DNA from 2 places in the Micromonospora sp. DT229 genome. Region 2 is predicted to be linked to the other one. Evidence: riboswitches for the same ligand, from Rfam matches in the RefSeq annotation. Region 2 holds a riboswitch; the other holds the start of a gene.
The links. A riboswitch is a leader RNA that binds a small molecule or an ion and turns the genes downstream of it on or off. The one in region 2 is predicted to bind thiamine pyrophosphate.
Positions count from the first base shown of each region.

Region 1: linked by a shared signal. The riboswitch ahead of ACLQ2T_RS22290 (ECF transporter S component) and the one ahead of ACLQ2T_RS03120 (thiamine phosphate synthase) in region 2 are both predicted to bind thiamine pyrophosphate.

Region 1 is NZ_JBNCLD010000016.1:55,353-70,712, reverse strand. It holds gene ACLQ2T_RS22300 (energy-coupling factor transporter transmembrane component T family protein) at 1-200, opposite strand, end outside; gene ACLQ2T_RS22295 (ABC transporter ATP-binding protein) at 197-1,633, opposite strand; gene ACLQ2T_RS22290 (ECF transporter S component) at 1,772-2,362, opposite strand; TPP riboswitch at 2,433-2,537, opposite strand; gene ACLQ2T_RS22285 (permease) at 2,895-3,860, shown strand; gene ACLQ2T_RS22280 (TIGR03943 family putative permease subunit) at 3,857-4,561, shown strand; gene ACLQ2T_RS22275 (alpha/beta fold hydrolase) at 4,588-5,418, shown strand; gene ACLQ2T_RS22270 (DUF6328 family protein) at 5,601-6,101, shown strand; gene ACLQ2T_RS22265 (hypothetical protein) at 6,177-6,812, opposite strand; gene ACLQ2T_RS22260 (Fur family transcriptional regulator) at 7,071-7,469, opposite strand; gene ACLQ2T_RS22255 (ArsR/SmtB family transcription factor) at 7,585-7,917, opposite strand; gene ACLQ2T_RS22250 (metal ABC transporter permease) at 7,955-8,824, opposite strand; gene ACLQ2T_RS22245 (metal ABC transporter ATP-binding protein) at 8,821-9,585, opposite strand; gene ACLQ2T_RS22240 (metal ABC transporter substrate-binding protein) at 9,582-10,550, opposite strand; gene ACLQ2T_RS22235 (hypothetical protein) at 10,618-10,875, opposite strand; gene ACLQ2T_RS22230 (antibiotic biosynthesis monooxygenase family protein) at 10,905-11,246, shown strand; gene ACLQ2T_RS22225 (hypothetical protein) at 11,431-11,877, shown strand; gene ACLQ2T_RS22220 (glycine--tRNA ligase) at 11,990-13,369, shown strand; gene ACLQ2T_RS22215 (hypothetical protein) at 13,432-14,403, opposite strand; gene dusB (tRNA dihydrouridine synthase DusB) at 14,588-15,360, shown strand, end outside.
Region 2 is NZ_JBNCLD010000002.1:72,891-88,250, reverse strand. It holds gene ACLQ2T_RS03130 (ThuA domain-containing protein) at 1-3,565, opposite strand, end outside; gene ACLQ2T_RS03125 (ThuA domain-containing protein) at 3,923-8,629, opposite strand; TPP riboswitch at 8,960-9,069, shown strand; gene ACLQ2T_RS03120 (thiamine phosphate synthase) at 9,064-9,690, shown strand; gene thiO (glycine oxidase ThiO) at 9,684-10,832, shown strand; gene thiS (sulfur carrier protein ThiS) at 10,823-11,023, shown strand; gene ACLQ2T_RS03105 (thiazole synthase) at 11,029-11,802, shown strand; gene ACLQ2T_RS03100 (thiamine phosphate synthase) at 11,799-12,482, shown strand; gene thiD (bifunctional hydroxymethylpyrimidine kinase/phosphomethylpyrimidine kinase) at 12,499-13,287, shown strand; gene thiC (phosphomethylpyrimidine synthase ThiC) at 13,304-14,896, shown strand; gene ACLQ2T_RS03085 (hypothetical protein) at 14,942-15,360, opposite strand, start outside.

The sequences.
Region 1 (15,360 bases), on a different contig from region 2:
GCCCGGCGGAACAGCACCCGGTAACGCAGGCCGAACAACGGCAGTACCGCCAACTCCACCGCGAGGGCGATCGCCGGCGCCACCGGATCCAGCGTCGCCAACAGCGGGAACGCGAACAGCAGCGCCGCGGCCAGCTTGGCCACCGGATTGCGGCGGGCCAGCGGGGCGTCCGGCCGGGCGACCGGTTCGAGGTCGATCATCGCGCCCGCCCGGTCTCGCCGGTCGGCCGTAGCGTCAGGGTGCGGTCGGCCAGCGCGGCGACGAAGTCGGCGTCGTGGGTGACCGTCACCAGGCCGTGGCCGCCGTCGCGCAGCTGTGCGAAGAGGTCCACCAACTCCCGCCAGGTCCGGCGGTCCTGCCCGAAGGTGGGCTCGTCGCAGATCAACAGCCGGGGCGCGGTGGCCAGTGCGGTCGCCACACTGAGCCGCCGCGCCTCGCCGCCGGAGAGGGTGTACGGGTTGGCCCCGGCCAGCTTGTCCAACCGCAGCCGGTGCAGCAGCTCGTCCACCCGGTCGCGGATCGTCGCCTCGGCGGCACCGGTACGCCGGGGGCCCAGGGCCAGTTCGTCGAAGACCGTACTGGTGACGAACTGGTGCTCCGGATCCTGGAACACCGAGCCGATCCGGCGGGCAAGTGCCGGTGCGCGCCACCGGTGCGGTGGCTTGTGGGCGTCGGCCCCGGCCAGCTCCGCGCTGGCCGACAGCCGACCGGCACCCGGCTTGCCCAGCCCGCCGAGCAGCAACGCGAGGGTGGACTTGCCGGCACCGTTGGGACCGAGCACGGCCAGCGCCTCACCGGCGCGTACGGTCAGGTCGGTGGGGGCCAGCCGGGGCGGCTGGCCGAGCCCGTCGGCGGTGAGCAACACCTCGCCGGCCGGGGTGGTGGCCTTGCGCGGCGGGAGTGGCCGGCCCGGCACCCAGACCCCCTCGGCGGCGAGGGCGTCACCGTGGGCGGCGAAGACCTGCTCCGGTGGGCCGTCGGCCCGCACCCCGCCTCCGGGTTCGAGTACCACCACCCGGTCCACCAGCGGCAGGGCGTCGGAGATGCGGTGCTCGACCAGGATCAGGGTGGTGTCGCCGTCGACCGCGCGGGCGATCGCGGTGCGGACCAGGTCCGCCCCGGCCGGGTCGAGGTTGGCGGTGGGCTCGTCGAGCAGCAGCAGGTCGGGGCGCAGCGCGAGGGCCCCGGCCAGGGCCAGCCGCTGCTGTTCGCCGCCGGAGAGTGCTGCGGTGGGACGGTCCCGGTGGTACGGGAACCCGACCCGGTGCAGCGCCTCGTCCACCCGGGGCCAGATCTGTGCCGCCGGCACCCCCCGGTTCTCCAGCCCGAACGCCACATCGTCGCCGCTGCGGGCCATGACGAGTTGGGACTGCGGATCCTGGAAGACGATGCCGACCCGTTCCCGGGTCTCGGTCGGCGGGCGGCCGTCGATCTCGATGGTGCCCTCCTGCTCACCGGAGTCCTCCGGCAACAGCCCCGCCAGCGCCGCCAGCAGAGTGCTCTTGCCCGCCCCGGAGGGCCCGAGCAGCAACACCCGCTCACCCCGCTGCACCCGCAGGTCCACCCCCCGCAGGGCCCAAGCCCGCCGCCCCGCATGCCGCCACCCGAACCCCCGAACCCAAACCCCACCCACCCCCACCACTCCTCTCCTCCCCCCACTCCCTTCCACCCGCACCCCCTCGATCGTCGCGGTGATCAAGAAGTTTGCGTCTGGAATTGCTGCTCGCCAGACGCAAACCTCTTGATCAACAGGGCGATGGGGGAGGGGGCGTTAGACGAGGGGGCGGTTGCGGCCGGCGGGGAAGCGGTCCAGGACGCCGGTGCCGGCCAGCGCCTTGGTGAGGGCGTAGCCGCCGGCGCCGGCGACCACGGTGGCGCTGACCACGGTGAGCAGCGCGTACGGGATCCGGTAGCTGCCCAGCTCGTACGCGGTGTTCCAGACGAAGAAGTCGAACAGGGCGGCACCCAGACCGGTCATCGCGCCGGCCAGCAGTGCGGTCGGCAGCCGGAAGGAGCGGTACCGGAAGGCGGCGAAGGCCAGTTCCGCACCGAGACCCTGGATCAGACCCTGGACGATTGTGACACCGCCCCACTCCGAGCCCAGCAACGCGGAGACCGTCGCCGCGACCGCCTCGCAGAACAGCGCGGCACCCGGCTTACGGATCACCAGCCCGCCGAGCACCGCCGGGACCAGCCAGACCCCGTACATGATGGCCTGGCTGGCCGGGAAGAAGGCGAAGGCCGGGTCCGCGACCCGCCAGACCGCGCCCCAGGCCCAGAAGATCACACCGAAGGCGACCGCGATCACCGCGGCCACGACGATGTCGATGGTGCGCCACCGGTTGGTGGTCGGTTGGCTCATGATTGCTCCCAGTCCAGTGTCGAACCAGGTAAGACGCACGCCGCGCCCGACGGCACCGAGCCGTGGCGGGCAGGAGGTGGACCGAACTCCCTGCGCTGGCATTACCCAGATCAGGTACGGAGGGTCTGCGGGCGAACCCGCACTCTCAGCGCTGTGCGCTCCCCTGTCGGAGGTGAAGTTGTCTCGCCGACGCTAACACCTTTGAAGATCAACAGGCAACGTGATCTAGCAGGTCGGGCCGGGTGCGGCCGGGTCGAGGGCGCCAAGGGGGTACGCCCGCCCGGCGGATCCACCCGTTTCGCCGACATCCATCGACCTCACCGCCCTCGGCCGGTAATCTCAGCCCGCCGAACCACCGGGGTGAAGAGACGGCAGGGTGAGCACAGAAACGAATCAAGCCGTACCGGTCGATGAACCGCAGAACGGTCCGACCGGTGCCGCCACCGACCCCGCACCCCAGCCGACCGCTGTCGCCACCGACCCTGCGCCCCAGTCGACCGGCCCCGCAGCGGAGCCGGGCGGTGGTGGGGCGCTGCGGCGATGGGTCGGCGATCGGGTCGGTTCCGTGGAGGTGCTGGCCGGGCTGCTGATCCTGCTGGTGATCTTCCGGGATCCGTTGGCCGGGGCGTTGGACGATCCGCGCCTACAGACCTGGACCACGGTGTTCGTCTCGATCATGGTGCAGGCGGTGCCCTTCCTGGTCTTCGGAGTGCTGCTCTCGGCCGTGATCGCGGTCTTCGTACCCCGGTCGTTCTGGGCCAGGGCACTGCCCCGACACCCGGCCCTGGCGGTACCGGCGGCCAGTGCGGCCGGGGTGGTGCTGCCCGGCTGCGAGTGCGGCTCCGTACCGATCGCCGGTTCCCTGATCCGCCGGGGGGTCACCCCGGCCGCCGCCCTGGCCTTCCTGCTGGCCGCACCGGCGGTCAACCCGATCGTGCTGACCGCCACCGCGGTCGCCTTCCCGAACAATCCCGAGATGGTCCTGGCCCGGGGCCTGGCCAGCCTCGTGGTGGCCATGGTGATGGGCTGGCTGTGGCTGCGCCTCGGTCGCACCGAGTGGATCAGGATGCCCCGCCGACCGGAGCTGGAGGACCCCCGCCGGGGCCGGGCCTTCTGGGCCGCCGTCCGGCACGACGTCACCCACGCCGGTGGCTTCCTGGTGCTCGGCGCGATGGCTGCCGCCAGCATCAACGTCCTGGTGCCGGAACGATGGTTGCAGACCCTCGCCGACAACCCCTGGCTGTCCGTCCTGGTGCTGGCGGTACTCGCCGTACTGCTGTCGCTCTGCTCCGAGGCGGACGCCTTCGTGGCGGCCTCGCTGTCGCAGTTCTCCCTCACCTCCCGACTGGTCTTCCTGGTGGTGGGGCCGATGGTGGACCTCAAGCTGATCTCGATGCAGGCCGGTGTCTTCGGACGTCGGTTCGCCTTCCGGTTCGCCCCGGCCACCTTCGCGGTGGCCCTGCTGGTCGCCACCGGTGCCGGGGCGGTGCTGCTGTGAACCGGCAGGCGCAGGGGGTACTCCTGCTGCTGTTCGGCGGGGCGGTGCTGCGGGCCAGCCTCACCGACCTCTACCTGCGCTATGTCAAGGAAGGGCTGCGCCCCTTCCTGATCACCGCCGGCCTGCTGCTGGTGGTCGCCGCGATCATGACCCTGTGGTACGAGTTACGTCCGACCGCCGGTGAGCATGACGGGCACGGCCACCACGAACCCCGGGTGGGCTGGCTGCTCATCCTGCCGGTGCTCGGCCTGCTGCTGGTGGCCCCACCGGCCCTCGGCTCGTACGCGGCCAGTCAGTCCGGCACCGCCCTGAACGCCCCGCGACAGTCGGACTATCCGCCGCTGCCCGACGCCGACCCGGCGCCGGTCAGCGTCCTGGACTACGCGGCGCGGGCCCTGTTCGACCGGGGTGCCTCGATCGGCGACCGGCGGGTGCAGTTGACCGGCTTCCTCACCACCGGCGAGGACGGCCGACCCATCCTGGCCCGCATGGTGCTGTCCTGTTGCGCGGCCGACGGGCGGCCGGTCAAGCTCGGGCTCACCGGCGAGGTGCCGGTCGGGTTGCCCGACGACACCTGGGTGGAGGTGATCGGCCGGTACAGCGACCGGATCGGCCGTGACCCGGTCAACGACGCCGAGATCCCGTACCTCCAGGTCGAGTCCTGGCGGCGGATACCCGCCCCCAAGCAGCAGTACGACTGAGCGTCGACCTCGGTAGGCTGCCGTTCATGCACATCGACGCCCGAGGTCTGCGGTTCGACGTCGTCGCCGGTGGCCCGCAGGACGGTGAACCGGTGCTGCTGCTGCACGGTTTCCCGCAGCACGCGGGCGAGTGGAACGACGTGACGACGACCCTGCACGTGGCCGGTCTGCGCACCTACGCGGTCGACCAGCGCGGTTACTCCCCGGGTGCCCGGCCGACCTCGGTTCAGGCGTACCGGCTGGCGGAGTTGGTAGCCGACGCGGCCGCCGTACTGGACGCCCTCGATGTCGACTCCGCCCATGTGGTGGGGCACGACTGGGGTGCCGTGGTCGCCTGGGCGCTGGCCGCCGGCAATCCGGAGCGGGTCCGCACCCTGACCGCCGTCTCCGTGCCCCATCCGGCCGCCATGGCGTACGCCCTGGCCGAGGACTCGCAGCAGAAGGCGCGCTCGGCGTACATGATGCTGTTCCGTCGGCCCGGGGTGGCCGAGAAGACCCTGCTGGCCCTGCGGGCCCGAGGGCTGCGCGGGATGCTGCGCGGGGTAGGGGACCCGGCGCGGGTGTCCACGTACGCCGAACCGATGCGCGAACCCGGCGCCCTGACTGCGGCGCTGAACTGGTACCGGGCGATGTCCCAGACGGACCTGGCGGCGATCGGCCCGGTGACCGTGCCGACCACCTTCGTGTGGAGCGACCGGGACGTGGCGATCGGGCGTACCGCTGCCGAGGCCTGCGCGGGCCACGTGCGTGGGGACTACCGGTTCGTGGAGCTGGCCGGGGTCAGCCACTGGATTCCGGACCAGGTGCCGACCCGGTTGGCCGAGGCCATCGTGGCCCGGGTGCGTTCCGTCGCCTGAGTCCGGCGGACGGCTGCTGTCGCTGGTGGATTCGGGGTGGGCGACGGCGGCCGGCGCAGGTGGGCCGAGTCCGGCGGACGGCGGCTGTCGCAGGCGGTTTCGGAACGAGGGCGGTGGGGCAATCAGCGTTGCCGCCGTCGCCGAATCGCGCCGACGGCGTGCCGTACCCCCGGAGGTCAGCGGTGTCCAAGGAAACCGAGAAGCAGCGATGGCAGCGCAACTTCGCCGACCTGTTGCAGGAATTGCGGGTGGCACAGACCGGCGTACAGATCCTCTTCGCCTTCCTGTTGACCCTGCCGTTCAGCAACGGCTTCGACGACACCACCCCGTTCCAGCGGGACGTCTACATCGTCGCCCTGCTCGCGGCGGCCGGCGCCACCGCGATGATCATCTCGCCGGTGGCGTTCCACCGGGCACTGTTCCGTCAGGGACGTAAGCCGGATCTGGTCCGGTTCGCGCACCGGATGGCCTCCGGTGGCCTCGCCCTGATGCTGATCGCGATGGTCAGCTCGGTCCTGCTGATCACCGACTTCGTACTCGCCCGGCCGATCGCCTTCCTGCTCAGCGCCGTCACCGGCCTCTGGTTCCTCACCTTCTGGCTGATCCTGCCGATCTCCCGCCGCAACTGGGGCGACGACGACATCGACGATGACGAAGACCCCAGCGGCCTGTCCAACGACTAACCCCTTGCCTCGCTTGCCACGTTGATCAAGAAGTTTGCGTCAGAATCGGCGCCGATCACGACGCAAACTTCTTGATCAACGTGGTTGGGTGGGGGAGGTCGGTGGGGTGGTGGGGGTGCGCAGGCCGAGGTGGCGTAGTTCCAGGGCGGCGAGGGCGGTGATGGTCTGCTCGTCGCCGTGCCGCCATGCCTGCGCCACGTCGGGGTCGATGCGGGTGAGTCGGCGGATCGGCTGGGTGGCCAGGGCGCGCAGCGCGAGCAGGTCCCGGCCGGCGGGTACGGCAGCCAGTGCCGCCGCCGATCCGGCCCGGCGCATCCAACGCACCCGCAGCGGCAGCCAGCCGAACACCACCAGCCCGAGCGGTACGATCGCCATCCCGACGGACAGGGCCAGGGCCAGTTGATCCACGAGTTCCTGCTGGTCACGCCCGGCCTCGGCGAGCGAGCGGGCCGCCTCGGCCGCCCGCTCGAAGGGCGCGGTCAACTCGTCGCCCACCAGTGGCACCCGGCCGACCTTTCCGCCGGCCTCGGCCAGGTTGTCGGCCAGCCCACCACCGGCCCCTTCCAGCTTCTGCCCCGGTACGGCCAGCCTCTGCACCAGGTCGTGCAACCACAGAGCCCCACGGATCGTCACGTACACCCAGGCGACGACGAGCAGATCGGTGAGCAACTGTCGCAGCGCCACCGGAAAGCGATCGGCATAAATCTTCACGCCGCCCACCCTGCCACGCCCGCCCCCACCACGCCCCACCCACCGCCCTTCACGCCCCGCCCCGCCCCGCCGCCCCGCCCGCCGGTCTTGCCGCGCCCCGCCCAGCCCTGCCCCAGCCCTGCCGATCTTGCACTTTCGGTCGCAGATATGCCCGCTTTAGCAGCCTTTGCGGCGACACAAAGTGCAAGATCGGCGAGGCTGGGGCGGGGCGCGGGGCGCGGAGGGTGCGGGGCGCGGAGGGTGCGGGGGAGGGTGGGGTTAGGGGGTGCAGGTGGGGCAGGTGCCGAAGATTTCGAGGGTGTGGCTGACGTCGGTGAAGCCGTGTTGGGCGGCGACCTTGTCGGCCCAGGTCTCCACGGTGGGACCGGCGACCTCGACCGTACGGCCACAGGCCCGGCAGACCAGGTGGTGGTGGTGTCCCTCGCTGCACCTGCGGTAGAGGTGCTCACCGCCCGGCGGGCGCATCACGTCGATCTCGCCTGCGTCGGCCAGGCTCTGCAAGGTCCGGTAGACCGTGGTCAGGCCGACCCGTTCGCCGCGTTCGCGCAGCATCGCGTGCAGGTCCTGGGCGCTGTGGAAGCCTTCCACCTCGGCCAGCAACGCACTGACCGCCGAGCGTTGCCGGGTGTTGCGGACCGCCGTACGACCGTCGCTCATGCCGGCACTCCGCTGCGCTGCGTGCCGCCACGAGGCTCGCTCGCGCTGAGCCGGCCGATTCGTTTGCTCATGACGGCACCCGGGCGTGCGTGCTCATGACGGCGCTCCAGCAAGCTCATGACGGCGCTCCGGTGCGCTGGGTGCCGCCGCGGGGCTCCTCCCCGGCGTGGCTGACCGCGTCGGCGACGATATGGGCTACATGCTCGTCGACCAGGCTGTACGCGATCTCCCGGCCGCGCCGGGAGCCGCGCACCACACCGGCGCCGCGCAGCACCCGCAGGTGTTGGGAGACCAGCGGCTGGGTGACGCCCAGGGTGTCGACCAACTCGTGCACGCAGCGCTCGCCGCCGGCCAGTTGGCTGACGATGGCGAGTCGGATCGGCGCGGAGAGGGCGCGCAGCAGCTCACTGGCGCCCTCGTACGCGTCGTACCCGGATCCGCTGCTCACCACGCAACGATAACCAGTGTCAGGCAGCCCGGGGTGGTCAGGATCGGTCGAGCACCACCTCGTGGGGCTCCGGTGCGGGCTCCGGCGCGGGCCGGGTCCGACGGATCCGGCGCCAGGCGGCGGCGAGCAGGGTGACCACCACGAAGGAGACGATCGCGAGCACCACCACGGAGGCGCCCGGGGCGGTGTCGGCCACCGCTGCCAGCCAGATGCCCGCCCCGGCGGCGAACAGACCGAGGGTCATCGCCGCCGCCATGGTGGCCCGGAAACCCCGGGTGACCTGCTGGGCGGTGGCCACCGGCACCACCATCAGCGCGCTGATCAGCAGGACCCCGACCGCCCGCATCGCGATCGTCACGGTGATCGCGGTGGTGACCGCCAGCAGCAGGTTCAGGGCGCGTACCGGCAGGCCGGAGACCCGGGCGTACTCCTCGTCCTGGCAGACCGCGAACAGCGCCGGACGCAGGGCGATCATCGTGATCAGCACCGCCAGGCCGAGCGCCGCGATGGTGACCAGGTCGCCGCGGGAGGTGGTGGTGAGCGCCCCGAACAGGTACGCGTTGAGGTTCGCGCTGGTGCTGTCGGACAGCCCCACCAGGACCACGCCACCGGCGATGCCGCCGTAGAAGAGCAGGGCCAGGGCCAGGTCCCCGGAGGTACGGCCGCGCTCACGGATCAGCTCGATGGCCACCGCACCGATGACGGCCGCGATCACCGCCATGATCACGGGGGAGGTGCCGAAGAGCAGGCCGGCGCCGACACCGGTCAGGGCCACATGCCCGATGCCGTCCCCGATCAGGGCCAGCCGCCGCTGCACCAGGTAGATGCCGAGCGCCGGCGCGGCCACGCCGATCACCAGTGCCCCGATCAGGGCGTTCTGCATGTACTCGTACTGGAAGAGGTTCAATTCGTGCCCCACAGCCCGGCGGGTTCTTCGGGACAGTGCGGATGCACGTGGTCGTGGTCCGGCGCCGCGTGGTGCCCGGCCGGTTCCGGCACCGCGCCGTCGTGCGCGATCAGACCCTGGTGTACGACGACCGCGCGGCTGATCAGCGGCTGTAGCGGACCCAGTTCGTGGGCCACCAGCAGTACGGTGCCGCCGCCGTCGACGAAGGCGCTCAGCGCCTCGGCGAACGCCTCCTGGCTGGCGGCGTCCACCCCGGCCGTGGGCTCGTCGAGCACCAGCAGCTCCGGTCGACCGGCCAGGGCACGGGCGATCAGGGTGCGCTGCTGCTGTCCGCCGGAGAGGGTGGACACCGGGTCCTTCGCCCGGTCGGCGAGACCCACGGCCCGCAACGCCTCGGCCACGGCCGCCCGGTCGGCACGTCCCGGCGGGCGCAGCACCCCCCGACGGGCCAGCCGGCCGGAGGCGACCACCTCGGCCACCGTGGCCGGTACGCCACTGCCCGCGCCGAGCCGCTGCGGGACGTACCCGATGCGGTGCCACTGGCGGAACCGGCGTGCCGGCTCGCCGAAGAGGGTGACCGAGCCGGAGCTGAGTGGGACCAGCCCGAGCACGGCGCGGATCAGGGTGGACTTGCCGGAGCCGTTGGCGCCGAGGATCGCGACCACCTCACCGGCGGTCACGGTCAGCGAGACGTCCCGCAGCACGGGGCGGCCCTCGTAGCCGACCATGCCGTGCGCAACGGTGATGACTTCAGGTGTCACGAGCAGCTCAACGCCGTCCGTAGGGATTCCAGGTTGGTACGCATCACCGAAAGGTAGTCCCCGCCGTTTTCGGCGGAGAGCCCCTCCAGCGGATCGAGCACCGCGGTCTGCGCGCCCACCTCCCGGGCGATGGTCTCGGCGACCTTGGGGCTGACCAGGGTCTCGAAGAAGATCGTGGTGGCCCCGTGCTCGCGTGCCTCCTCGGTGACCGCGGCCAGCCGCTGCGGGGAGGGCTCGTCCTCGGGGGTCAGCCCGGTGATGCCGATCTGCTCCAACTGGTAGCGCTGCGCGAGGTACCCGAACGCGGTGTGGCTGACCACGATCTCCCGGCGCTGGCAGGTCTTCAGCCCCTCGGTGAACTCGGTGTCCAGCTTCTCCAACTCGGTGCGCAGGGCGGCCGCCCGCTGGGTGTACTCGTCGGCGTGGTCCGGGTCGACCGCGCCGAGCCGTTCGGCCAGCTTGTCGCCGATGGTGGCCAGCCGGGTCGGGTCGAGCCAGACGTGCGGGTCCTTCGCTCCGTCGGACACCTCGTCGGCATGCTCGTCATCGTGGTCATGGCCGTCGCCGTGGTCGTGGTCATGGCCACCGGCGGTGGCGTCCAGCAGGGGCTCCACCTCGGCCACGTCGAAGGCGTGGTCACCGCCGTGCTGCTCGATCGCCTCGTCCACCGCCGGCTGGAAGCCGTGCAGGAAGACGATCAGCTCCGCGTCGATGATCTGACTGACCTGCCGCGGGTTCAGCTCCAGGTCGTGCGGCTCGGCACCCGGGCGGGCCAGGTTGGTCACCGCCACGGCGTCCCCGCCGATCCGCTCGGCCAGGAACTGCAAGGGGTAGAAGCCGGCCACCACGTCGACCCGCTCCGGGTCGTTGCCGGCCGCCTCGTCGCCGGTGCAGCCGGTGACGAGGGTCAGGGCGAGCGCGGCCGTGGCCGCGGCCAGAGCTCGGGAGGCGGTGCGGAAGGTCATGCAACGACTGTCCGTGACAATGACAATGATTGTCAAAAACGCATAGTTGCATGTCAGGGCAGGTTGATCAGAGTAGTTTCACCAGGCCGACGGTGACCAACAGGGTCAACATCAGCAGCCGGATCACCCGGGTGGGTGGCGTCTGCACCGGCCAGGTCGTCACCAGCAGTGCGGCCACCGCAGCGGCCAGCAGCAGGGTGAACAGCCCGCCCAGCGGGCCCGGGGTGAAGAACGCGACCAGCACCAGGAGCAGGGTGACCAGGAACACCGTCGTCGGGTTGGCCCGGGCCAGGCGGGCGGCGATCTGGCGCTGCGTACGCTGCATCCCACAGACTCTACGAGGAGGAGTGCCCGGTGCTGGTGACCAACCGGTTCGTGGTCGACGACGACGGCGCCCAGGAATTCACCGAACGGGCCCACGCCGCCCTAGCGGCGCTCGCCGCCCGCCCCGGCTACCTGCGCGGGCAACTGGTCCGGGCCCTGGACGACCCGCGACACTGGTGCCTGGTCACCGAGTGGGAGTCGGTCGGCACCTACCGGCGGGCGCTCGGTGGCTTCGAGGTCAAGGTCACGGCGATCCCGCTGCTCGCCGAGAGCATCGACGAGCCGTCCGCCTACGAGACCCTGGCCAGCGCCGCCCCCGAGGGCGAGGTGGTGGTGGTCGCCAGCGATCGAGCCGCGGGTCCTTACCGCTGAGCTGTCGGGCACTACGCTGGCTCCCATGACCGTTCCCGGACCGGCGGCCCCACCACCCCACCCCCCGCTGCCCGGCCAGCAGAGTCCGTCCGGCCAGCAGAATCCGTGGCCCCCCGGCCACGGTGGCTTCCCACCGCCCGGTGCGGTCGAGTCCGGGGTACCGGCCCCGCCGACCGGCCCCGGAGTGGCCCCGCCGTTCGCGGCTCCGCCGACCGAGGGCGGTCGCTCCCGACTCTGGCTGGGCTTGGGTGCCGGGGCGTTGGCGCTGGTGCTCTGCTGCGGTGGTGGCGGCGCCGCCACGGTCGGTCTGCTGATCAGTGGGGTGCAGGCGGTCGAGGAGCAGGGCCGTACGGTCTCCGGCGACTACTACCGGGCCCTGGCCGACGGCGAGTACGGCCAGGCGTACGACCAGCTCTGTGACGAGATCAAGCGGCGCGAGTCCCGGCAGGAGTTCGAACGCCGGGCCGCCGCCGAGCCCCAGATCGTCTCCTACCAGGTGGGCAAGGTGGACACCACCACCCTGACCGTGCCGGTGGATGTCACCTTCGCCGGGGGCGGCCAGGAGCGGCAGCAGGTCATCCTGGCCCAGGACCAGCAGACCGGGGGCATGGAGGTCTGCGGAGTCAACTGACCCGGCGCAGGTAATGTGCTGGGTTCGGGACAGCGGTGGTCGTACCGTTGTCCTGAACTGCCCCTTCATCCCATCGCGTCCCCGCCGACCGCCAGTCGGCGTAGGAGGAAACATGCCAGCCGACCGTATCGACGCCATCGTCAGCCTCGCCAAGCGCCGAGGCTTCGTCTTCCCCTCCAGCGAGATCTACGGAGGCACCCGATCGGCGTGGGACTACGGTCCGCTCGGCGTGGAACTCAAGGAGAACGTCCGCCGCCAGTGGTGGAAGACCATGGTCCAGCAGCGTGACGACGTCGTCGGGCTGGACTCCGCGGTGATCCTGGCCCGGGACGTGTGGGCGGCCTCCGGCCACCTCGACGCCTTCGTCGACCCGCTGACCGAGTGCCAGTCCTGCCACAAGCGGTTCCGGGCCGACCACCTGGAGGAGGCGTACCAGGAGAAGCACGGCAAGCCGCTGGCCTCACTCACCGAGCTGAACTGCCCGAACTGCGGCAACAAGGGCACCTTCACCGAGCCCAAGATGTTCAACGGGCTGATGAAGACCTACCTGGGCCCGGTGGAGAGCGACGAGGGGCTGCACTACCTGCGCCCGGAGACCGCCCAGGGCATCTTCGTCAACTACAACAACGTGGCGAACGCGGCCCGGAAGAAGCCGCCGTTCGGCATCGCCCAGACCGGCAAGTCGTTCCGCAACGAGATCACCCCGGGCAACTTCATCTTCCGGACCCGCGAGTTCGAGCAGATGGAGATGGAGTTCTTCGTCGAGCCCGGCACCGACGAGCAGTGGCACGAGTACTGGCTTCAGGAGCGCTGGAACTGGTACATCGACCTGGGGCTCTCCGAGGAGAACCTGCGCTTCTACGAGCACCCCAAGGAGAAGCTCTCCCACTACTCCAAGCGCACGGTCGACATCGAGTACCGGTTCCAGTTCGGCGGCAGCGAGTTCGCCGAGCTGGAGGGGGTCGCCAACCGCACCGACTTCGACCTCACCACGCACAGCAAGCACTCCGGGGTCGACCTGTCGTACTTCGACCAGACCAAGAGCGAGCGCTGGGTGCCGTACGTGATCGAGCCGGCCGCCGGCCTGACCCGCGCGGTGCTGGCCTTCCTGCTTGAGGCGTACGACGTCGACCAGGCGCCGAACGCCAAGGGCAAGATGGAGGAGCGCACCGTGATGCGCTTCGACCCGCGGCTGGCTCCGGTCAAGGTGGCCGTGCTGCCGTTGTCGCGCAACGAGGCGCTGTCGCCCAAGGCCAAGGACCTCGCCGCGCAGCTGCGCAAGCGTTGGGTGGTCGAGTTCGACGACTCGCAGGCGATCGGCCGCCGCTACCGCCGCCAGGACGAGATCGGCACCCCCTTCTGCGTCACTGTCGACTTCGACACCCTGGACGACAACGCGGTGACCATCCGCAACCGGGACACCATGGCCCAGGAGCGCATCGCCCTGGACCAGGTCGAGCGTTACCTGATCGACCACCTCCCGGGCTGCTGAGGCGTAAGCAGCTGTAAGGAAGGGCCCCTTCTTAACGCCTGGCGTAGAGGAGGGGCCCCTTCTTAACAAGACGCGGGCCGAGTGGGCTGGTCGAGGCGTACCCGGACGGTGGCACCGAAACCACGTCGGGAGTCGTACGCGTCCTCCACCGTGCGGCGCACCCGGCGCGGCTCGCGGCGGATCTGCGCCGGCGTGAAGTGCAGCACCAGGACCCCGAGCCGACTCAACTCGTTGTGCCGGTCGAGTGTGCGCGTCCAGTCAGCAGGTCGGAAGTGGTACTCCTGCGAGTCGACCTCCAGCGCTACCGCCGCGTCGGCCAGATAGCCGTCCGGTGTCGGCAGCAAGGCGCCGTTCAGGTCGAGCAGCCGGGGATTCCAGTGGATCTCGCTCAGCACGCTGCTGTCGGCCAGACACTGGCGCAACTCCGCCTCGGGCGCGGACCGGATACCCGCCGTCACCTCCGCGAACGCCTTTCTGATCAGCGCCGTCCGGCTGCGCCGTGCCCGGGCGATCTCCTCGTCCAGGGTCGTGAGGTCGGCGTACCCTCGCTGCACGGCCTCGGCCACGATGGCCCGTACCGGACGGAGTTGCCGCAGGTCGCGCGCCGCGTCGACCACCGCGCGGGCCGGTGAGCACACCGCGTACAGCGGGGTGGTCCGGGCCCGAACGTCCAGGGCGAGAGTCCGCGAGATCACCGCATATCCTGCCGAGGCGCGTCGGGCGTGATGCGGCACGATCAGGTGTACGTCGTCGCTGCGCGGGCTCTGTCGGAAGCCGTACCAGGTCAGTGCGGCCAGGCCGGTCAGCTGGGCTTGGGCACCGGCGTACAGCACCGCCGAGATGCGCCGCTGCTCGTCCGTCAGGGTGCCGGTGACCAGGGCGTACGTCGCGGGCAGCACCCGTTGCCAGAGGGCCCGCCGGGTCTGCCGGTACAGGTACATGTCGTCGAAGCCGAAGCTGAGCAACTGGGTACGACTGACGATCTGCTGTTGCCGCTCGGCCAGCTCGGAGAACTCGGGTGGAGGGGTACGCATGCCGGGAGCATCACCAGCCCGACCGGGCTTTGTCTCAGCCGAGCCGGGTAGCTGTGGACAGCCCCGCACCCTGTGGACGACGCCCCACCTGCGACCGGAGTGTGGTATGCGTCGCGTTAACAGGGGGCCCTTCCTATGCAGGAGGCGTTAAGAAGGGGCCCTTCCTTACACTTGGGCGGTGACCATGCCGACGAGTGCTGCCCTTGGGCCGTTGAGGATCGGGCGGCACCAGGTGTGGCCGCCGGTGGTGCTCGCGCCGATGGCCGGCATCACCAACGTCGGTTTCCGGCAACTCTGCCGGGAGCAGGGTGGCGGCATCTACGTCTGCGAGATGATCACCACGGTCGCCCTGGTCGAGCGGAACCCGAAGACCCTGCGCATGATCGCCTTCGGAGCGGACGAGAGCCCCCGCAGCCTCCAGCTCTACGGCACCGACCCGGAGATCACCGCCGCCGCCGTACGGATCGTGGTCGAGAAGGATCTCGCCGATCACATCGACCTCAACTTCGGCTGCCCGGTGCCGAAGGTCACCCGGCGCGGTGGGGGCGCGGCCCTGCCCTGGCGGCGCCGACTCTTCGCCCGCCTGGTCAAGGCCGCGGTGGATGCCGCCGCACCCGCCGGGGTGCCGGTCACGGTCAAGATGCGCAAGGGCATAGACGACGACCACCTGACGTACGTCGAGGCGGGGCTGGCCGCCCAGGAGGCCGGGGTCGCCGCAGTCGCCCTGCACGGGCGTACGGCCGCACAGCGCTACTCGGGCACCGCCGACTGGGACGCCATCGCCACCCTCAAGCAGGCCCTCGATGTGCCGGTGCTCGGCAACGGCGACATCTGGGAGGCCGACGACGCGCTGCGGATGGTGGCCCACACCGGGGTCGACGGGGTGGTGATCGGACGGGGCTGTCTGGGTCGGCCGTGGCTCTTCGCCGACCTGGAGGCGGCCTTCGCGGGGCGTAC
Region 2 (15,360 bases):
TGCGGCTGCCGTACAGGTCACCGGCCTCGGTGGGGATGCGCAGCGCGCCGTCGGAGACGGACAGGAGTTGGTTCTCCCGCACCACACTGGTCCATCGGTCCCGGTTCAGGGTGTCGCCGCTGAAGTCGTCCGAACGGGCCCCCAGGCAGGAGGTGTTCGGGGACTCGATGCGGATCGGCACGGTGGCGTACGACCGGGCACCTCGGCTGTCCGTCACCGTCAGGACGGCGGTGAAGGTGCCGGGTGCGGCGTAGGTGTGCTCGGCGTTGAGGGTGTCGGCCGTACCACCGTCACCGAAGTCCCACTCGTACGTCAGCGGGGTGTCGCCCTCAGGGTCGGTGGCCGTACCGCTGAAGGAGACCGCCAGCGGCGCGGTGCCGGAGGTCGGGGTGGCGCTGGCGGTGACGACCGGCGGGGCGTTGTCCGTGACCCCCTTGCCGACGAAGTCGATCCAGTTGACGTTGAACAGGCTGTCCGTGCCGCCGGCCGGGTCGCGGGCGACGAAGAACAGCTTGCCGGTGGAGTCCGCCTCGGCCGGAACCTCCGCGGTGACATCGGTGTACGACTGCCAGTCTCCGGTGCCCGGTACGACGACCGAGGTGACCAGCGGACCGTCGGGGGCGCCGGCACGGACCTCAAGCCGGCCACCGGAGTTGGCCGAGGCCACCCGGAACCGGATCGACTCGATGCCGGTCAGGCTGGCCGGCTCGACCGACCACCAGTCGCCGTCCTCGATGAAGCCGATGTTCTCGCCGCCGCCCGCGGTGTCCCCGGTGGCCTCCTTGGCCACCCCCGGGTCGCCGCCGCCGACGCCGTCGGCCAGTCGGCCGGTGTTGGAGTAGTACTCGGCCTGCTTGCGCTTGGGCTGGAGGATCTGCAGGGACCGGCCGGTCAGCGGGCTGGCCCCACCGGAGCCGCCCTTGTCGGTGTAGGTCGCCTCCAGCACGGTGAACACGTTCGCCTCGGCGCCGTGCCCGGCGGCGAGCTGGGTCTGCACCACACCCTCGCAGCCGGTGTGCTGCTCCAGCGGGTGGGCGTGCTCGTCGTGACCCAGCAGCACCTGGAGTTCGACCTCGTCGCAGTCGATCTCCCCGTCCTCGGGGTCGGTCACCTTGATGGTGTACTTGACCTGGTCACCCCAGTCGAAGAAGCCGCCGTCCGGCGGGAACTCGATGGTGACCGTCGGAACGGTGTTGCCGACCGTGACCGGCACGTTCGCCACCGCGGTACGCCCCGTGGGGTTGGTCACGGTGAGCTGGGCGGTGTAGTTGCCCGCCGAGGCGTACGTGTGGGTGGGGTTGGCCTCCTCGGAGCTGTTGCCGTCGCCGAAGGTCCAGGCGTAGGTCAACGCTCCGCCGTCCGGGTCCCGGGAGCCGGCGCTGGAGAAGCTGACCGTCAGCGGGGCCGGTCCGGAGGTGGGGTCGGCGTTGGCCACCGCGATCGGGGCCCGGTCACCGGCGATGTAGTCGATGCGGTAGACCCCGGAGTTGTCGTTGTTGCCGCCGAAGCCGCTACCCCACTCGATCATGTAGAGCGCGCCGTCCGGACCGAACTCGAAGTCCATCGGTCGGATGAAGCTCATCCCGTCCAGCAGGCGGTTGATGTCCACAAGGGACTTGCCGTCCGAGGTGACCTGCATGGTGTACATCCGCGACTGGTTCCACTCACCGAGCAGCGCCTTGCCGTCGAAGTACTCCGGCCACTTGCGGTCGGAGGTCAGATCGGCGTCGTACCGGTAGACCGGGCCGCCCATCGGAGCGCCACCGCCACCGATCTCGGGGAACAGTGGGTTGGGGGCGTAGCCGTAGTCGACCGTGGCCGAGACGGCCGGCGGCAGGTTGGTCAGGCCGGTGTTGTTGGGGGAGTCGTTGACCAGGTTGGCGCAGTCGAACTTCGCCCCGCTGGGCCCGGACGGGAACTGGTAGTCGTTGTACGCCCGGTTCGCGCCGTGGCAGTACGGCCAGCCGAAGTTGCCGGGCTGGTCGACGATGTTCCACTCCACCAGGCCCTCCGGCCCCCGGTTGGGGTTGGCGGAGGCGGCGTCCGGCCCGTAGTCGGCCACGTACAGCACGTCCGTGTCCAGGTCGATACCGATCCGGAAGGGGTTACGGAAGCCCATCGCGTAGATCTCGGGACGGGTCCTCTCCGTGCCCGGCGCGAACAGGTTGCCCTCCGGGATGGTGTACGTCCCGTCGTCCTCCGGGTGGATCCGGATCACCTTGCCCCGCAGGTCGTTGGTGTTGCCGGAGGTGCGCTGCGCGTCGTAGTCGGCGCGACCGGGCCGCTCGTCGATCGGGGTGTACGCGTCCGAGGAGAACGGGTTGGTGTTGTCCCCGGTGGCCAGGTACAGGTTGCCGGCCGAGTCGAAGGTCATCGTCCCGCCCGCGTGGCAGCAGGTGTTGCGCTGGGTGTCGACCCGCAGCACCTGCTTCTCGCTGGCCGGGTCGATCGTGTCGCCGGTGACCGTGAACCGGGACAGCAGGTTACGCGCGACCCCGTCGTTCGGGGCGTAGTAGAGATACACCCAGTTGTTGGTGGCGAAGTTCGGGTCCAGGCGGATGCCGATCAGGCCGTCCTCGTTGCCGGTGAAGACGTCGAGGTCGATCGCGGTGACGGTCTGCCCGGTGTCCGGCTTGATGATCTGGACCCGGCCGTCGCGCTCGATGTAGAAGACCCGCCCGTCTGCGGCGATGTCCAGTTCCATCGGGTTGCTGGTGTTGCTGTCCAGCGTCACCTTCTCGAAGCTGGAGGTCAGCGAGGCGCGGCAGTCGGCGCCGCTGACCCCGGCCGCGGTCCGGATGCCACCGAGCAGGTGCTGGAGGAACTCCGGCTCGGCGTACGACTCGCGGGTGTGACCGCCACCGGTGTACCAGGTCCGGCCGCCGTCGTAGTCCCGGCACCAGGCGATCGGGTGGTCGTGACCCATCGCGCCCGTGCCCGGGGAGTAGCTGGTCTCGTCGAGGGTGGCCAGCACGTGCACCTTGCCGCGCGGGTTGGTGCGGAAGTTGTACCACTCGTCGTACCGGGACCAGCGCTCCGGCAGGTGGGCGGTGGACTCGTGCGCCGGGTCCTCGACCTTGACGGTGGCCGTCTGGTTGGCCGGGTGGTTGGCGAAGTACGCCCCCACCAACTCGCCGTACCAGGGCCAGTTGTACTCGGTGTCGGAGGCGGCGTGGACGCCGACGTAGCCGCCACCGGTCTGGATGTAGCGCTCGAAGGCCTCCTGCTGTTCGGCGTTGAGCACGTCACCGGTGGTGGAGAGCCAGATCACCGCCCGGTAGCGGGCCAGGTTCGCGTCGGTGAAGGAGGCGCTGTCCTCGGTGGTCTCCACGGTGAAGCCGTGGGTGGCACCCAGTTGCTGGATCGCGGCGATGCCGGTCGGAATCGAGTCGTGCCGGAAGCCGGCGGTCTTGGAGAAGACCAGGACCGAGAAGTCGTCGGCGGCGGCCTGTGGTGCTGGGGCCGGCGCCGGTGCGGTCTGCGCCAGTGATGCTGTCTTGGTGGTGGTGGAGGCGGCCTGCGCCGGTCCGCCGACAAGCGTGGTCACGGCGAGGCCGAGACTCATCAAGGCGGCGGTTATGGGTGCGCGGGCACGGTGTGGTCGGGACACTCCGGTCTCCTTGGTCCTGACGGACAGGGGTCGCGGGGCCGGTTCGCCGAAGACCGTCCCAGGTGGAGCCGGATCGGTCGCCTGCCGGGGCGTCCGTTCCAGCATTATGTTGAGCCGTTGAACAAATTACTTCCGGTCCATCGGTACTTGGCAAGGTTTCGATGAATAACGGTTCGGTAACGGAGGATGACATCTCCCGCTATCACCCGCTAAGTCGTACGTCCGGTCTCTGGCCTTTGGAGGTCGGCTCGGCACCTCGGGACGGGAACCGGCCCGCACCCCGAGAGGTGCGGGCCGGCTCCGATCGGTCGACTAGCCCGGCGTCAGCCGGAAGTAGTCGAAGGCGGCCGTCTTCGAGGCGGTCTGGTTGGCCCCCAGGGTGAACAGCCCCACCTTCGGGGTGGTCCCGACCGCGGTGCTGGTCAACGTGCCCAGGGTGGTCCAACTCGTGCCGTCCGCCGAGTAGGCGGCGGTGTAGGTGCTGCCGCTGCGGGACAGGCGCAGATGCCAGATCCCCTGGGTCAGCCCGGTGGCCTGGGGTTGGGTGCTCTGCACCACCCCGCCGACCTCACTGCGGAACTCGATCCGTCGCGAGATCGTCTGACCTGCCGCGTTGTCCGTGACGTAGTCGAACTTCAGGTAGTTGTCGTCGTCGGCGTACACCAGCAGACCCGCCTGCTGGTACTGCTCGTTGAACAGGCTGCCGTCGACCCGGGTCTGGATCGTCCAGTTCCCGGCCGGGCTGTTCTGCAGGACGAAGTTCGTCGGCCCGGTGTTGTCGGTGCCGTAGATGTCACCGTTGGGTACGTCGATGCGCAGCGCACCGTCGGTCACCCGGTACCGGGTCGCCTCCTCCCGCACGATGGCGTTCCACCGGCACTTCTCCAGGGTGCTGCCGGTGAACTCGTCCGAGGGTGTGGCGCTCGTACCGGTCGTGGCCTCCGGGGTGATCCGGAACCAGTCGAAGTCGGCGTTCAGCACCGGGGCGGTGGTGCCGCCGTTGAGGGCGAACAGACCGATCCGGGGGTTGGTGATCCCGGCCAGGGCAGCGGACCGGCCCACCGCTGTGAAGGTCTGCCCGTCGGTGGAGTAGGCCGCGGTCAGGTTCGTCCCGTCGCTGGTCAGTCGCAGGTGGATGGTGTCACCGGTGGGAGCGGCCGTGGAGTCGGCACTCTCGTTGCGCGGGGTGCCGGCACTCTCCCGGATGAACTCCACCTTGCGGTTGCCGCCGTAGACCAGGTCCAGCTTGGCGTAGTTGTCGTCGTTGCCGTAGATGATCAGGCCGGCCTGCTGGTAGTCGGCCCGGGCCGCCAGGGTGACCCGGGTGGTCGCCTGCCAGGCCCCGCTGGGTGCGGGCTGGAGCACCAGGTTGGTCGCGTCGTTGCGGGTGCCGTACAGGTCACCCGCCGCGGTGGGCAGGCGCAGGGCACCCCCGGTCAGCGAGTACGCCTGGCTGTCCCGCACCACGCTGGTCCACCGCTGGCGATCCAGCGAGGTGCCGGTGAACTCGTCCGACCGTTGGGGCCCCTGCTCCACCTGGCAGGGCTCATTGCCCCCGGGCCCGTCCACCCGGATCTGCACGGTGGCCTGGCCCCGGGCACCCCGACTGTCGGTGACCGTCAGGGTGGCGGTGTAGTTGCCCGCCGTGGTGTAGGTGTGGGTGGCGTTGAGCGTGGTCGCCGTCTGACCGTCGCCGAAGTCCCAGGCGTACGTCAGCGGGGTGTCCCCGTCCGGGTCGGACGCCGTACCGGTGAAGGTCACGGCCAGAGGCCCGGTCCCACTGGTCGGGGTGGCCGTGGCGGTGACCGTCGGTGGGGCGTTGCCGCTGACCCCGGGGCCGACGAAGTTCATCCAGTTGACGTTGAACAGGGTTCCGGTGCCCCGGTTGGGGTCCCGGGCGACGAAGTACAGCCCGCCCTCCGAGGAGGCGCCGTTGGGTATCTGCGCGGTGACGTCGGTGTAGGTCTGCCAGCCCCCGGTGCCGGCCACCGTGGCGGTGGTGATCAGGGGACCGTCGGCGGCCCCGGCCCGGACCTCGATCCGGCCACCGGAGGTGGCCGAGGCGACCCGGAACTGGATCGAGGTGACCCCGGTCAGGCTGGCCGGGCTGACCGACCACCAGTCGCCGTCCTCGATCCAACCGATGTTCTGCCCACCGCCGGCGGTGTCACCGGTGGTCTCCTTCTCCACCCCGGCGGTGCCGCCCCCGGTGGCGCCGGCCACCCGGCCGGTGGCCGAGAAGTACTCGGCCTCCTTGCGCTTGGGCTGGAGGATCTTCAGGGCCCGGCCGGTCTGCGGCTCGGCTCCGTCGGAACCGCCCCGGTCGGTGTAGGTCGCCTCCAGCACGGTGAAGACGTTGGCGTCCGCCCCGTGGCCGTCGGCCAGCTGGGTCTGCACCGTGCCGGTGCAGCCGGTGTGCCGCTCCAGCGGGTGGGCGTGCTCGTCGTGTCCCAGCAGCACCTGGAGTTCGACCTCGTCGCAGTCGATCGTGCCGTCCTCCGGGTCGGTCACCCGGATGGTGTACGCGACCTGGTCACCCCAGGAGAAGAAGCCGCCGTCCGGGGGGAACTCGATGGTGACGGTCGGGGCGGTGTTGCCGACCGTGATCGGCACGTTCGCCACCGCGCTGCGGCCCGCCGGGTTGGTCACCCGCAACTGCGCGGTGTAGCTGCCGGACCGGGTGTACGTGTGGGTCGGGTTGGCCTGGGTGGAGGTGCCACCGTCACCGAAGGTCCAGGCGTAGGTGAGGATGCCACCGTCCGGGTCGCGGGAACCGGCGCTGGAGAAGCTGACCGCCAGCGGCGGAGCCCCCGAGGTGGGTGTCGCCGCGGCCACCGCGATCGGGGCACGGGCCCCGGCGGTGTAGTCGATCCGGTAGACCCCGGAGTTGTCGTTGTTGCCGCCGAAGCCGCTACCCCACTCGATCAGGTAGAGCGCGCCGTCCGGGCCGAACTCCATGTCCATCGGCCGGACGAAGGTCATCTGGTCGAGGATCCGGTTGATGTCCACGAGGGTCTTGCCGTCCCGGCTGACCTGCATGGTGTACATCCGCGACTGGTTCCACTCGCCGAAGATCGACTTGCCGTCGAAGTACGCCGGCCACTGCCGCCGCGACGAGATGTTCGGGTCGAACCGGTAGACCGGGCCGGCCATCGGCGCTCCGCCGCCGCCGATCTCCGGGAAGCGGCTGTTGCCGCCGTAGCCGTAGTCGACCGTGGCCGGGATGGCCGCCGGCAGGTTGGTCAGACCGGTGTTGTTGGGGGAGTTGTTCACCAGCGCGGAGCAGTTGAACTTGGCCCCGCTCGGGCCGGACGGGAACTGGTAGTCGTTGTACGCCTGGTTGTTGCCGTGGCAGTACGGCCAGCCGAAGTTGCCCGGCCGGTCGACGATGTTCCACTCCACCAGGCCCTCCGGGCCCCGGTTCGCGTTGGTGGTGGTGGCGTCCGGGCCGTAGTCGGCGACGTAGAGCACATTGGTCACCGGGTCGATGCCGATCCGGAAGGGGTTGCGCAGGCCCATCGCGTAGATCTCCGGACGGGTCCGGGCGGTTCCCGGGGCGAACAGGTTCCCGCTCGGGATGGTGTACGTCCCGTCGGCCTGGGGCCGGATCCGCAGCACCTTGCCGCGCAGGTCGTTGGTGTTGCCGGCAGTACGCTGGGCGTCGTAGTCCGCGCGCCCGGAGCGCTCGTCCAAGGGGCTGTATCCGCTGGACTCGAAGGGGTTGGTGTTGTCCCCGGTGGCCAGGTACAGGTTGCCGGCCGAGTCGAAGGTCATCGTCCCGCCCATGTGGCAGCAGGTGTTGCGCTGGGTGGGCACCTCCAGGACCACCCGCTCACTGGACGGGCTGATCGTGTCACCGGTGACCGTGAACCGGGACAGGTAGTTGCGGGATCCGCCCGCGCTCGGGGCGTAGTAGAGCCAGATCCACCCGTTGCTGGCGAAGTTGGGGTCGAGGCGGATGCCCAGCAGGCCGTCCTCGTTGCCGGCGAAGACACTCAGCCGCAGGGCGGTGACGGTCTGCCCGGTGTCCGGCTTGATGATCTGGACCCGGCCGTCGCGCTCGATGTAGAAGACCCGCCCGTCCTCGGCGATGTCCAACTCCATCGGGTTGCTGGTGTTGCTGTCCAGCGTCACCTTCTCGAAGTTGGCGGCCCGACCGGCGCCGCAGTCGGCGTGCACCACCCCGGCCGCGGTCTGGATGCCGCCGAGCAGGTGCTGGAGGAACTCGGCGTTGGCGAAGGACTCCTGGGTGTGCCCGCCACCGGTGTACCAGGACCGGCCACCGTCGTAGTTCTGGCACCAGGCGATCGGGTGGTCGTGCCCCATCGCCCCGCTGCCGGGGCTGTAGCTGCGCTCGTCCAGCGAGGCCAGCACCTGCACCTGACGGGCGCGGGGGTTGGTGCGGAAGTTGTACCACTCGTCGAAGCGGGACCACCGGTCCGGCAGGTGCCGGGTCGACTCGTGGGTGGTGTCCTCGACCTTCACCGTGGCGGTCTGGTTGGCCGGGTGGCTGTTGAAGTAGGCGCCGACCAGTTGGCCGTACCAGGCCCAGTCGTACTCGGTGTCGGAGGCGGCGTGCACCCCGACGTATCCGCCACCGGCGCGGATGTAGCGCTCGAAGGCCGACTGTTGAGTGGCGTTGAGCACGTCACCGGTGGTCGACAGCCAGATGACCGCCTTGAACCTGGCCAGGTTGGTGTCGGTGAAGGCGGCACCGTCCTCAGTGGTGACGACTGTGAAATTGTTCGCGGTGCCGAGCTGCTGGATCGCCCGGATGCCGGCGGGAATCGAGTCGTGGCGGAACCCGGCGGTCTTGGAGAACACCAGGACGGAGAACGGCTCCGCAGCCGCGGCCTGGGCGGTGGTGGGGGCGGCGGCCTGGGTGGTGGTACGGCCGGCGGCCTGGGCGGCTGTGGGGCGGGCGATCGGGAACGGCGCGGCGGTCAGGACGAGAGCCAGGGCGAGTAGCGCCACGGCTAACGGGTCGAGAGTTGCTCGCCCGCGGCTGGTTCGGGGCACGAAGATCTCCTCTTTCCGTGTAGGACGGGTCGGAGCGGACGTCGGTGGCTACTCCGGGTCGGTCCGAGTGCTCGTACCTGACGGTGAGGGTCTGGCTGCCGAGGAACTGAGCCGATCAATCAAATTTGCTTTGGTCGATCGGTTTCGGGCAAGACTCATTGATGTAACAGCTTGGTAACGAGGTGTTGTCGAATTGGCATGAGTCGCTGCATAACCGGGTCTTTTCCGGTCGCCGGGCGAGGGCGACACGGTTGAGTCGGGCAGCTCCGGAAGTCGGCCGGCGCGGGTCCGGGGGTTGGCGGCGCAGCCGAAACGACGTACGTTGACACCCAACGAACCCACGGGAGCCCGGTGTACCGGGCTGAGAGGGGGGCTGCCAGCCCCCGACCGTCGAACCTGATCCGGGTAATGCCGGCGCAGGGAGGAGTGTTGCCGTGCCGTCCCTCGGACGACTGCATCTGATCACCGACACCCGACCGGGCCGGGACGCGCTGGCCGTGCTCGCAGCCGTCCTGCCGGTGGCCCACACCGAGCTGGTGGTCCAGGTCCGGGTCGAGGACGCCGTCACCGACCGGGAGGCGTACGAGCTGACCTGCCGGGTGCTCGCCCGCTGCCGGCCGTACGGCGTCACCTGCCTGGTCAACGACCGCCTGCATGTGGCCTTGGCGGCCGGGGCCGCCGGCGGTCATGTCGGCGCGGACGATCTGCCGGTGGCGGCGGCCCGGCAGGTGCTCGGCCCGCAGGCGGTGTTGGGCGCCACCGCCCGGGAGCCGGTCTCGGCCGTCCAGGGGGTCGCCGCCGGAGCCAGCTATCTGGGCGTGGGCCCCTGCCACGCCACCACCACAAAGGACGGCCTGCCCCCGGCTATCGGGGTGACCGGCGTCCGGGCGGTGGTCGAGGCGGTCGCCGTACCGGTGATCGCCATCGGGGGAGTGACGGCGGCGGACGTACCCGGGTTACGGGCCGCCGGCGTGTACGGGGTGGCGGTGGTCGGCGCGCTCTCCGCAGCCGCCGATCCCGCCCACGCCGCAGCCGAGTTGGTCAGGGCGCTGACGTGTTAAGCGGGGGCCCTTCCTATACCGGAGACGTTAAGCGGGGGCCCTTCCTTGCACCGCAGGTGGCGGTGGTGGGGGCGGGGCCGATCGGGTTGGCGATCGCCTGGCGGTGCGCGGCCCGGGGACTGCGGGTCGTGGTGCACGATCCGGCTCCGGGGTCGGGAGCCTCCCAGGTGGCCGCCGGGATGCTGGCGCCGGTGGCGGAGGCGTACTTCGGCGAGCACGAACTGACCGGGCTGCTCACCGAGTCCGCTCGGCGCTGGCCGGCCTTCGCCGCCGAGCTGACCGAGGCCACCGGCCTGGACATCGGGTACCGGACCGAGGGCACCCTGATGGTGGGGCTGACCGCCGACGACCTGGCCGAGGCGCGGCGGCTGTGGGCGTACCAGCAGGGTCTGGGTCTGCCGGTGACCCCGCTGCGGCCCTCCGAGTTGCGCGAGTACGAACCGGCGCTGGCCCCCCGGGTTCGCGGGGGTGCCCTCGCCGCCACCGACCACCAGGTCGACCCGCGTCGGCTGGTACCGGCACTGCGCCTGGCCGCCGAGCGGGCCGGTGCGGTGCTGGTCACCGAGCCGGTGGGGCGACTGTCCGAACTGTCCGCCGAGGTGACGGTGGTCGCCGCCGGCTGCGGCGCCGCCGCCCTGACCGGGCTGCCGGTCCGCCCGGTGAAGGGCCAGGTGCTGCGGCTGCGTACCCCGGACGGCGGCCCGCCGGGCTTCCGGCACGTCATCCGGGGGTACGCCGACGGCGAGCACGTCTACCTGGTCCCGCGTGAGTGCGGTGAGGTGGTGGTCGGTGCCACCGTCGAGGAACGCTCCGATCTGGCGGTCTCCGCCGGTGCGGTCCTGCGGCTGCTGCGGGCCGCGGTCGACCTGCTGCCCGAGCTGGCCGAGTACGACCTGGTGGAGACGATCGCCGGGCTGCGCCCCGGTACCCCGGACAACGCACCGATCCTGGGGCCGCTGCCCGACCGGCCGGAGGTGCTGGCGGCCACCGGTCACCACCGGCACGGGATCGTGCTCACCCCGGTCACCGCGGATCTGATCACCGGCCTGATCACCGGGGAGGGAGCGGGCGGGTCGATGCTGCGCCCCTTCCGGGCCGACCGGTTCCGCCCGGACAGCAAGGAGGACGACAGATGGAGCTGACGGTCAACGGCGTCGGGCAGGTGGTGCCCGAGGGCGCCACGGTCGCCGAACTGGTACGACAGGTCACGCCGCAGCACCGGGGGGTGGCCGTGGCGGTCAACGGCGAGGTGGTGCCGCGTACCGGATGGCCGGCGACCGTACTGCGCGGCGGCGACCGGGTAGAGGTGCTCAGCGCCGCCCAGGGCGGGTGACCACGATGGACGGCTTCACCCTCGGCGGTACCCGGTTCGGGTCCCGGCTGGTCCTCGGTACCGGCGGGGCGGCCAACCTGCACGTGCTCGAACAGGCGATCCGGGCCTCCGGCACCGAGCTGGTCACCCTGGCCCTGCGTCGGGTGGACACCGTCCCCGGTGGCTCGGGGGGTCTGCTGGACCTGCTGGACCGGTGCGGGGTCCGACTGCTGCCGAACACGGCCGGCTGCTACACCGCCGGTGAGGCGGTGAAGGTGGCGCACCTGGCCCGGGACGCGTTCGACACCGACTGGGTCAAACTGGAGGTGATCGGCGACGAGCGGACCCTGCTGCCCGACGGGGTGGAACTGCTGCGCGCCGCCGAGGAACTCGTCGCCGACGGATTCACCGTGCTGCCGTACACCTCGGATGATCCGATTTTGGCTCGTCGGCTCGCCGACGTCGGCTGTGCGGCGGTGATGCCGGCGGGATCGCCGATCGGGTCCGGCCTAGGGGTGTCCAACCCGCACCACATCCGGCTCATCCGGCAGAGCGTCGAGGTGCCGGTGATCCTGGACGCCGGGATCGGTACCGCCTCCGACGCGGCGTTGGCCATGGAGTTGGGCTGCGACGCGGTGTTGCTGGCCAGTGCGGTGACTCGAGCCGCGGACCCGGTGGCGATGGCCACCGCGATGCGCCACGCGATCACCGCCGGTCGGCTGGCCGCCGGTGCCGGCCGCATCCCCCGCCGCTTCCACGCCCTGGCCAGTACCCCCGACGAAGGTCGCCCCGAGCTGTGACCCCGCACCCGGGCGCCGACGGCTTGTCCTGGGGTGTCTCCGGCGTTGTGGTGCTGACGGACCGGCGGGTGGCCCGCAGGCCGTTGGCGGAGGTGGTGGCGGCGGCCGTGGCCGGGGGCGTGCGCTGGGTGCTGCTGCGCGAGAAGGACCTGCCCCGCGCCGAACGGTTCGCCCTCGCCGCCGAGCTGCGGCCGGTCCTGACCGAGGCCGGCGGCACCCTCATCGTCGCCGGCCCCGACCCCCTGCTGCCCATCGAACCCGCCGCCGGCGGGGTCGTGTCGGGGGCGGAGCCTGTGGGTGGGCCGGTGGTGGCTGTGCACCTGTCGGCGAGCGACTCCGGGCCGCCGCCGGGCGCCCAGCTGGTCGGTCGGTCCTGTCACGACGAGACGGAACTGCGTCGGCTGCGCACCGAGGACTACGTCACCCTCTCGCCGGTCTATCCGACCAGGACCAAACCCCTCTACGGGCCGGCGTTGGGGCCGGCGGGACTGGCCGGGTTGATCCGGCTGAGTCCGGTGCCGGTGCTGGCGCTCGGCGGCATCGAGACCCCGGCCCAGGTACGCGCCTGCGGGCAGGTCGGCGCCGTCGGCGTCGCCGTCCTCGGCGCGATCATGCGCTCCCCTGACCCGCAGCAGACCGCTGCCGAACTGACCAGCGCCTTCGAGGCAGCTTCGACCTGAATCCTGAGGAAGACAGATGACCCCTACGACCGTGCTCACCGTGGCCGGCTCGGACTCCGGCGGCGGTGCCGGCATCCAGGCCGACCTGAAGGTCTTCGCCGCGCTCGGCGCCTACGGCACGAGTGTGCTCACCGCGGTCACCGCGCAGAACACCCTGGGCGTGGACGCCGTCCTGCCGCTGCCCCCGCAGACGGTCACCGAGCAGCTGGACAGCGTGCTGTCCGACTTCGCGGTGCGGGCGGTCAAGACCGGGATGCTCGGTACGCCGGCGGTGGCGGGTGCGATCGCCGACGCGGCGGCGGCCGGGCGACTGCCGCAACTCGTCGTCGATCCGGTGCTGGTGGCCACCAGTGGACACCGCCTCGGTGTGGTGGCGGCGGTCGAGCGGCTGTTGCCGTACGCCCGGGTGGCGACCCCGAACAGCGCGGAGGCCGCGGCCCTCACCGGGGCTGCCGTGACTGATCTGGCGGAGATGACGACGGCCGCCCGGGCCCTGGCCTCCGGCGGCCCGGAGTGGGTGATCGTGACCGGCGGTGACGTGGACACCGGCGGCGAGGCCCTGGACGTGCTGCACGGTCCGGAGGGGACGACCGTGCTGCGGGCCCCTCGGGTACCGACCCGGCACAGCCACGGGACCGGGTGTTCGTTCTCGGCGGCGACCGCGGTGCGGTTGGCCATGGGCGATCCGGTGCCGGTGGCGGTGGCGGAGGCCAAGAAGTACGTGAGCCGGGCGCTGGCCGGCGCGCGGAACTGGGAGTTGGGTGCGGGACGCGGTCCGTTGGACCACTTCGGCTGGTCCACCTGAGCACAGGGAGACTGTCATGCAGGTACGGCGCAAGGTGTACGTCGAGGGCTCGCGGCCGGAGATCCGGGTGCCGTTCGCGGAGGTGGAGCTGACCGGGGACAACCCACCCGTACGGCTCTACGACACCTCCGGTCCGGGCTCCGACCCCCAGGTCGGGCTGCCCCCGCTGCGTGGGCCGTGGATCGCCGAGCGGGGGGATGTGGCCCCGATACGCGGTCCGGGCACCCCGCTGGCGGGGGCGGACGGGAATCGGCCGACCCAGCTCGGGTACGCCCGGGCGGGGGTGGTCACCCCGGAGATGGAATTCGTGGCGATCCGGGAGGGCAGGTCGCCGGAGTTCGTCCGGGAGGAGATCGCGTCCGGGCGGGCGGTGCTGCCGCTGAACGTCAACCACCCGGAGTGCGAGCCGGCCATCATCGGCAAGGCCTTCCTGGTCAAGGTCAACGCCAACATCGGCACCTCGGCGGTCAGTTCCTCGGTGGCCGAGGAGGTGGAGAAGCTGACCTGGGCGACCCGGTGGGGCGCGGACACCGTGATGGACCTGTCCACCGGCAAGCGGATCCACGAGACCCGCGAGGCGATCGTCCGCAACTCGCCGGTGCCGATCGGCACGGTGCCGATCTACCAGGCGTTGGAAAAGGTCGGCGGTGACCCGGTCAAGCTGAGCTGGGAGGTCTTCCGGGACACCGTGATCGAGCAGGCCGAGCAGGGCGTGGACTACATGACGGTGCACGCCGGGGTGCTGCTGCCGTACGTGCCGCTGGCGGTGGACCGGGTGACCGGCATCGTGTCGCGCGGCGGGTCGATCATGGCGGCCTGGTGCCTGGCGCACCACGAGGAGAACTTCCTCTACACCAACTTCCGGGAACTGTGCGAGATCCTGGCCCGCTACGACGTGACCTTCTCCCTCGGCGACGGGCTGCGGCCGGGTTCGATCGCGGACGCCAACGACGAGGCCCAGTTCGCCGAGCTGCGTACCCTGGGCGAACTGACGAAGATCGCCTGGGAGTACGACGTGCAGGTGATGATCGAGGGCCCGGGTCACGTGCCGATGCACAAGATCAAGGAGAACGTGGACCTCCAGCAGGAGTGGTGCCACCAGGCGCCCTTCTACACCCTGGGCCCGCTGACCACGGACATCGCACCCGCGTACGACCACATCACCTCGGCCATCGGGGCGGCGATGATCGGCATGTTCGGCACCGCGATGCTCTGCTACGTGACTCCGAAGGAGCACCTCGGCCTGCCGGACCGGGACGACGTGAAGGCGGGCGTGATCGCGTACAAGATCGCGGCCCACGCGGCCGACCTGGCCAAGGGGCACCCGGGCGCGCAGGCCTGGGACGACGCCCTGTCCAAGGCGCGGTTCGAGTTCCGCTGGGAAGACCAGTTCAACCTGTCGCTGGACCCGGAGACCGCGCGGTCGTACCACGATGCGACGCTGCCGGCCGAACCGGCGAAGACGGCCCACTTCTGCTCGATGTGCGGGCCGAAGTTCTGCTCCATGAAGATCACCCAGGATCTCAAGGAGTACGCCGCCCGGGGCATGAAGGACAAGTCCGACGAGTTCCTCGCCTCCGGCGGGCGGGTCTACCTGCCGTTGGCCTGACCGGTCCATAGGCGGGCGCTCGGCCGGCCGGTCACCGGGGTCAAGTCAGTCCCGGTGGTGCCGGCCGGTCGAGCGCAGCGAGCGGCGGGACGTCTTCGGGGCGGGCTCGTCCTCGGTCACGGGTCGACCGAGCCCGGTCACCCAGTCCACGTACTCCTCGTCCTGGGCGGGCAGCGGTTCCTCACCGTCGACCGTGCTGTCCGGGCGGGATCTGCCCCGACGGAACAGGCCGCGCAGACCCTTGTCGCGTTCCTCCCCGGGCTGGATGTCCTCCGGGGCGACCGCAGGTGGCTTGGTGAAGGCGGCGGACAGGTCACGGGCGGTGGCAGCCGGGTCGGTGGTGCGGGCCGGGGTGGCGGCGAAGGCGGCCGAGAGCCCCCGTGCGGTGGCCCTCGGATCGGTCCCGGCGGGCGCGGTCGCCTCCGCAGCAGGCGGTACTGCCTCCAGCCCAGCAGGCGCGGGCG